DNA from 3 places in the Phytohabitans houttuyneae genome. Region 1 is predicted to be linked to each of the others. Evidence: riboswitches for the same ligand, from Rfam matches in the RefSeq annotation. Region 1 holds a riboswitch; each other region holds the start of a gene.
What was found. Region 1 has a riboswitch for ZMP and ZTP ahead of Phou_RS08060 (glycine hydroxymethyltransferase). Riboswitches for the same ligand answer to the same signal wherever they lie in the genome.
Positions count from the first base shown of each region.

Region 2: linked by a shared signal. The riboswitch ahead of Phou_RS47480 (bifunctional 5,10-methylenetetrahydrofolate dehydrogenase/5,10-methenyltetrahydrofolate cyclohydrolase) and the one ahead of Phou_RS08060 (glycine hydroxymethyltransferase) in region 1 are both predicted to bind ZMP and ZTP.
Region 3: linked by a shared signal. The riboswitch ahead of glyA (serine hydroxymethyltransferase) and the one ahead of Phou_RS08060 (glycine hydroxymethyltransferase) in region 1 are both predicted to bind ZMP and ZTP.

Region 1 is NZ_BLPF01000001.1:1,757,396-1,759,650, reverse strand. It holds gene Phou_RS08060 (glycine hydroxymethyltransferase) at 1-1,047, opposite strand, end outside; ZMP/ZTP riboswitch at 1,068-1,157, opposite strand; gene Phou_RS08055 (TauD/TfdA dioxygenase family protein) at 1,209-2,201, opposite strand; gene Phou_RS08050 (phytanoyl-CoA dioxygenase family protein) at 2,229-2,255, opposite strand, start outside.
Region 2 is NZ_BLPF01000004.1:1,173,409-1,175,663, reverse strand. It holds gene qcrB (cytochrome bc1 complex cytochrome b subunit) at 1-1,046, shown strand, start outside; ZMP/ZTP riboswitch at 1,120-1,205, shown strand; gene Phou_RS47480 (bifunctional 5,10-methylenetetrahydrofolate dehydrogenase/5,10-methenyltetrahydrofolate cyclohydrolase) at 1,219-2,076, shown strand; gene Phou_RS47475 (hypothetical protein) at 2,208-2,255, shown strand, end outside.
Region 3 is NZ_BLPF01000001.1:2,624,800-2,627,054, reverse strand. It holds gene glyA (serine hydroxymethyltransferase) at 1-1,114, opposite strand, end outside; ZMP/ZTP riboswitch at 1,140-1,253, opposite strand; gene Phou_RS11555 (LacI family DNA-binding transcriptional regulator) at 1,259-2,255, opposite strand, start outside.

The DNA.
Region 1 (2,255 bases):
GACGCCGCGGCGTTTTAGGCCGTCGGCGAGTGCGGTGGCGTTGTCGACGACCTGTTGTGCGTAGGTGCGGAAGTCGGCTGTGCCGGCTTCGGCGAGGGCGACGGCTTTGGCGGCGATGACGTGGGGTAGTGGGCCGCCGAGGACCATGGGGCAGCCGCGGTCGACCTGGTCGGCGAGTTCGGGTTGGCACAGGACCATGCCGCCGCGGGGGCCGCGCAGCGTTTTGTGGGTGGTGGTGCTGACGATGTGCGCGTGCGGCACCGGGTCGTCGTCGCCGGTGAGTACCTGTCCGGCGACCAGGCCGGCGAAATGGGCCATGTCGACCATGAGGACCGCGCCGACCTCGTCGGCGATTTCTCGCATGGTGGCGAAGTTGATCCGGCGGGGGTAGGCGGAGTAGCCGGCGAGCAGGATCAGCGGCCGGAACTCGCGCGCCGTCTGCCGCAGGGCGGCGTAGTCGATCCTTCCAGTGTTTGGGTCGACGCCGTAGGCGCGTTGCTGGAACATTTTGCCGGAGATGTTGGGTCGGAACCCGTGAGTGAGGTGACCGCCGGCGTCCAGCGACATGCCGAGCAGTCGTTGGTCGCCCAGTTCGCGGCGCAGCGCCGCCCAGTCGTCGTCGTTGAGGTCGTTGACGTGGCGGGCCTGGGCGCGGCGCAGCGCGGGCGCTTCTACCCGGTCGGCGAGGATGGCCCAGAACGCGACCAGGTTGGCGTCGATGCCGGAGTGTGGCTGGACGTAGGCGTGCGCGGCGCCGAATACGGTGCGGGCGTGTTCGGCCGCGATGGCTTCCACGGTGTCCACGTTGGCGCAGCCGGCGTAGAAGCGGCGCCCGACGGTCCCTTCGGCGTATTTGTCGGAGAACCAGTTGCCCATGGCCAGGAGCACGGCTGGGGATGCGTAGTTTTCGCTCGCGATGAGTTTCAACGCGCTGCGCTGATCGTCCAGCTCGGCGCGGATCGCCGCGGCGATACGGGGTTCGACCGTGCCGATCACGTCCAGGGCGGCGCGGGCAGCGAGCGCCTCGGGACTGATGTTCGTGCTCATGGTGGGCCTTCCTGGATGGATGGAAGGGCCCAGGCGCGCGGCCAACGTCGCTTTTGCGGGGCCGCTCCACGATGGTGATCCATCTGAACGCGCCAGTCACGGCCCTGCCGGGATGCTATCAGCGTCCGGTGTGCTCGCCGGGTGTAAGCACGCCGACGCCCTCATGGTTGCGTTGGCCGGTTGCCCACGCTGTCCGGGCCGGTGAACGGCTGTCCGGTCAGTGCACGGGACGGGCTGCCGTTCGCGCTGATGGGGACGTCACCGGCCAGGGTGATGCGGTACAGGCGCCGGTCGACGTCCAGGTGGGCGTGGTCGAGCGCGGCGAGGTGGGCGGTGGTGCGGTTGTCCCAGATGGCGACGGTGCCGGGCCGCCAGCGTAGCCGGACTCGGTACTCGTCGCGGGCGAGTTGTTCGTAGAGCAGGTCGAGGAGGTGGGTGCTTTCGGCGGCGGTCAGGCCGACGATGTGGCTGGTGGTGGACGGGCTGAGGAACAGTGCCTTCTGGCCGGTTTCGCCGATGAGTCGGACCACGGGGTGTTCGGCGACGTGCGGCCGGGCGTTGATCACGGCGAGGATTGGTGCGGCCTGCGGGTCGTGCGGGCTCAGGTGGAAGCCGGCGAGGAACTGGTGCTGTGCCCACAGTCCGTCGGACAGCTGCCGCAGCGGTGGGGAGAGTCCTTCGTAGGCGGCCACGAGGTTGGTCCAGTGGGTGTCGCCGCCGTAGGCGGGCACCACGTCGGCGCGCAGGATGGAGGCGGCGGGCGGGTTGACGGTCGCCGAGTTGTCGATGTGCCAGCCGGACAGGTAGTGCCGGCGGCATCGCCGGAACCGTTCCTCGAAGTCCTTGCCGTAGCGGTGCTCGTCCACGCGCGGGTCGACGGTCAGGATCTGCGGATACTGCGGCTCGATCCCGGGCTCGTGCGGGTCCGCGGCGGTCGGCTCGCCCATCTGGCGGGCGAAGGCGAGGTGCGTGGCGTGGTCGAGGTGCTGGTTGTGGAAGAACAGCACCTTGTGGGTCAGCAGCGCGGCTTTCAGGGCGGCGACAGTCGCCGGTGGCAGCGGTTGGGTCAGGTCGAGTCCGGACACGTCGGCGCCGATGTGGCCGGCGACGGGGTCGATACGAAGGTTGGTCGTGGTGGAGTGGGGAGCGGTCACGGCTTTCCCCTTTCGCTCGAGGGGTGGTCAGTAGCGGCCGGTGGTGGGGTTGAT
Region 2 (2,255 bases), on a different contig from region 1:
CCACGTCGATCTTCGACGGCGAGTTCCCCGGCACCGTCATCATGGGCCGCTTCTACATCGCCCACGTGCTACTCATCCCGGGCGCACTACTCGCGCTGATCAGCGTCCACCTCGGCCTGGTCTTCAAACAGAAGCACACCCAGTGGCCCGGCCCCGGCCGCACCGAGCACAACGTGGTCGGCGAACGCTTCGTGCCGCGATACACCATCAAGCAGGGCGGCTTCTTCATGATCGTCTTCGGCGTCATCGCGCTGATGGGCGGTCTGTTCCAGATCAACCCGATCTGGCTCTTCGGCCCGTACGAGGCGTTCACGGTCTCGGCGGCCAGCCAGCCCGACTGGTACGTGATGTTCCTCGACGGCTCGACGCGGCTCTTCCCGGCCTGGGAGATACGTTTCGACCTGTGGGGCTGGGGCGACGGCTACACGATCCCACCGATCTTCTGGCCCACGGTGGTGTTGCCTGGCATCTTGACGATGCTGCCGCTCGCCTATCCGTTCATCGAGGCCAGGCTGACCAAGGACCACCGGGCGCACAACCTGCTACAGCGCCCGCGTGACGTGCCCGCCCGCACCGCGCTCGGCGCGATGGCGATCGCGTTCTGGCTCGTCCTGACGCTGTCCGGCGGCAACGACGTGATCGCCGACAAGTTCCACATCAGCCTCAACGCGATGACCTGGGCCGGCCGCATCGGCCTGCTGATCGCGCCACCACTGGCCTACTACATCACCTACCGGATCTGCCTTGGCCTGCAACAGCACGACCGCGAGGTCCTCGCACACGGCGTCGAGACCGGCATCATCCGCCGACTGCCGGACGGACGCTTCATCGAGGTACACCAACCGCTCGCGCCGGTCGACGAGCACGGCCACGGCAGCCTGGACTACGCGGGCTGGGTGGTGCCGAAGAAGATGAACCGGCTCGGCGCGCTCGGCCCCGCGATCCGCGGCTTCTTCTTCCCGATCGAAAAGCCCGCCGAGGCCCCGGTCTCGCCCGGCCACCCACCGGTCTCACCGCGGCCGGACCGCGAGGAGATCACCAAGTAGTCACCCGTACGGCAGGAGGCCGCGGTCCGCGTCAGCGGGCCGCGGCCTTCTCGTTTCGCGCGTCCGGCATGATGGTCGGGACAGCGACTGGCGGCACGAGGATGGGTCTCAACCATCGGGGAGCCGGCGTCGCGGGCGCCGACCGCCTGGGTGCCCGCGCCGAGGAGCGCGCATGCCCACCACCGCCCGTCTGCTGCCCGGCGCACCCGTCGCCGAGGCCGTCATGGCGCAGACCGCGGCCAGCGTCGCCGCCCTGCGCGAGCGCGGCGTCACTCCAAGCCTCGCCACGATCCTGGTCGGGGACGACGACGCCAGCGCCGGCTACATCCGCATCAAGCAGCGCCAGGCCGCCGAGCTCGGCTTCGCCTCACCGCACGAGCACCTGCCGGCCACGGCCACGCAGGCCGACCTGCACCGGGCCATCGACGGCTTCAACGCGGACCCGGCGGTGCACGGGCTGCTCGTCCAGTACCCCGTGCCGTCCCACCTGGACTACGACGCGGCGCTGCAGACCATCGACCCGGACAAGGACGTCGACGGCATGCACCCGCTCAACATGGGTCGCCTCGCCGTGGGCCTGCCCGGCCCGCTGCCGTGCACGCCGGCGGGCATCGAGGCGCTGCTCGCCCACTACGAGATCCCCGTCTCCGGCCGCGAGGTGGTGATCCTGGGGCGGGGCGCCACGCTCGGCCGCCCGCTCGCGATGCTGCTCGCCCAGAAGCGCCCCACCGCCAACGCCGCCGTCACGGTGGTGCACACGGGCGTGCCGGACTGGCCCCGGTACACCCAGCGGGCCGACATCCTCGTCGCGGCGGCCGGCGTGCCCGGCATCATCCAGCCCGAGCACGTGCGGCCCGGCGCCGTGGTGATCGGAGCCGGCGTGCGGTACGCGGGCCGGCGCCTGCTCCCCGACGTCGACGAGGCCTGCGCCGAGGTGGCCGGCGCGATCACGCCACGGGTCGGCGGCGTCGGCCCCACGACGGTGGCCATGCTCTTCCGCAACGCCGTACGGGCCGCCGAGCGCACGTAAGGGGCAGCCGTTCGAACATGTGCGCGACACGCCGGTCGGATTTCCGACATCTGGCGTGCGGGTCGTGGCAGCGTGAGAACCACAACCGGGTAATTCCCGCTTTCCTAGCAGAGGAGAGACCCGTGCGAGAGATGCACTGTGCCATCTGTCAGGCCGAGATGGCCTTCGAGGCCCTGCCC
Region 3 (2,255 bases), 870 kb from region 1:
CGCGGGTGGTCAGCGCCGGGGTGCCCAGCCGGATGCCGGACGGGTCGAAGGGCTTGCGGGTGTCGTACGGCACGGTGTTGTAGTTGAGCTCCACGCCCGCCCGGTCCAGCGCCTGGGCCGCGGGCTTGCCGCCGATGCCCTTGCTGGTCAGGTCGGCGAGGATCAGGTGGTTGTCGGTGCCGCCCGAGATCAGGTCGAAGCCGCGCTCGGTCAGGGCGGCGGCCAGCGCCTTGGCATTTGCCACCACCTGGGCGGCGTAGTCGCGGAACGCCGGCTGTGCGGCCTCGCGCAGCGCCACCGCGATGCCGGCCGTGGTGTGGTTGTGCGGGCCGCCCTGCAGGCCGGGGAAGACGGCGCGGTCGATCGCCTTCGCGTGCTCCTCGGTCGACAGGATCATGGCGCCACGGGGGCCGCGCAGGGTCTTGTGGGTCGTGGTGGTGATGACGTCCGCGTGGCCGACCGGGGTCGGGTGGGCACCGCCGGCGATGAGGCCGGCGATGTGGGCGATGTCGGCCGCCAGGATGGCACCGACCTCGCGGGCGATCTCCGCGAACGTCGCGAAGTCGATCGTGCGGGGGATCGCCGTGCCGCCGGCGAAGATGACCTTCGGGCGTTCGCGGCGGGCGAGGTCGCGGACCTCGTCGAAGTCGATCCGGCCGGTCTCGCGCGAAACCCCGTACGACACCGAGTTGAACCACTTGCCGGTCGCGGAGACGGACCAGCCGTGGGTCAGGTGGCCACCCATCGGCAGGGACATGCCCATGACCGTGTCACCCGGGCTGAGGAACGCCAGGTAGACGGCGAGGTTGGCGGGGGAGCCGGAGTACGGCTGGACGTTGGCGTGGTCGACGCCGAAGAGCGACTTGGCCCGCTCGATCGCCAGCGTCTCGATCTGGTCGATGAACTGCTGGCCCTCGTAGTAGCGCTTGCCGGCGTAGCCCTCGGAGTACTTGTTGGTGAGGACCGTCCCGCTAGCCTCGAGCACCGCCTCGGAGACGTAGTTTTCCGAAGCGATCATGCGCAGCTTGTCGTGCTGGCGCTCGGCCTCGCCCTCGACGAGATGGGCCAGCTCGGGGTCCGCGGCGGTCAGGTGTGGAATCGGTGGTACGTGCACAGCGACCTCCAGGCATGTCAACGCTGACCGGCACCCAGGCGCACGGTGCCGCGATCGTGGTCGCTCCCCGGTGGTTCCTTCCACCTGGGTCCTGTGAACCTCTGAAACAGGCCCCAATACGCCAGTCGCGAGTACCCCGTGATGTTAGCCCGTTATCCGCGGGGCGGCGGTGCTACCCCGCGGGGTGAGGTGAGCTGTCTCATCCTGGTAGGCCCCGATCGGGCGTCCCTCGATGGCGGCGAGCAGCTGGCGGGCGGCGTGCGCGCCGTACGCCGGGATGTCCCGCCCGATGGCCGTCAGCGGCGGGTGCGTCAACTGGCACAGCGCCGAGTCGTCCCACGCCACGATCGACAGGTCGCCGGGCACCGCGAGCCCCATCTCCTGCGCCACGGCGAGGCCGGCGATCGCCATCACGTCGTTGTCGTAGATGATCGCGCTCGGGCGGCTGGCCGCGCTGAGGAAGCGCCGGGTGGCGCGGGCGCCGTCTTCGCCGGTGTAGTCGGACGGCACGGTCTGCGACTGCTCCAGCCCGAGCCGCTCGCTCGCGTCGATGAACGCCTGCCGGCGGATCTCGGTGTGCAGCAGCCCGGGCAGCCCGCCCACCCGCGCGATGCGGCGGTGGCCGAGCGCGACAAGGTACTCCATCGTCTCCACCAGCGCCGCCGCGTCGTCGGCCCACACGCTGGCCAGCGAGCCGGTGTGGCCGGGGCCGCCGATGACGACCGCGGGCAGCTGGAGCTCCTCCAGCACCGGCACGCGGCGGTCGTCGACGCGCAGGTCGCAGACGAACACGCCGTCCACGCGACGCTCGCCCCACCAGCGCCGGTACACCGCGATCTCGGCGTCCGGGTCGGTGACGACCTGGAGCGTCAGCGCGTACGAGCGGGCCGACAGCTCGCCCTCCACGCCACTGATCAGCTCCATGAAGAACGGCTCGATGCCGAGGATGCGGGCGGGGCGGCACAGGGCGAGCCCCACCGCGTTGGCGGTGGCGCCGGAGAGCGCGCGGGCGGCGCTGTTGGGGTTGAACCCGATCTCCTGGGCGATGGCGATGATGCGCTGCCGGGTCGCCTCGGAGACGCCGGGTTGCCCGTTGAGCGCGTACGACACGGCGCCTTTGGAGACACCGGCTCGCCGCGCG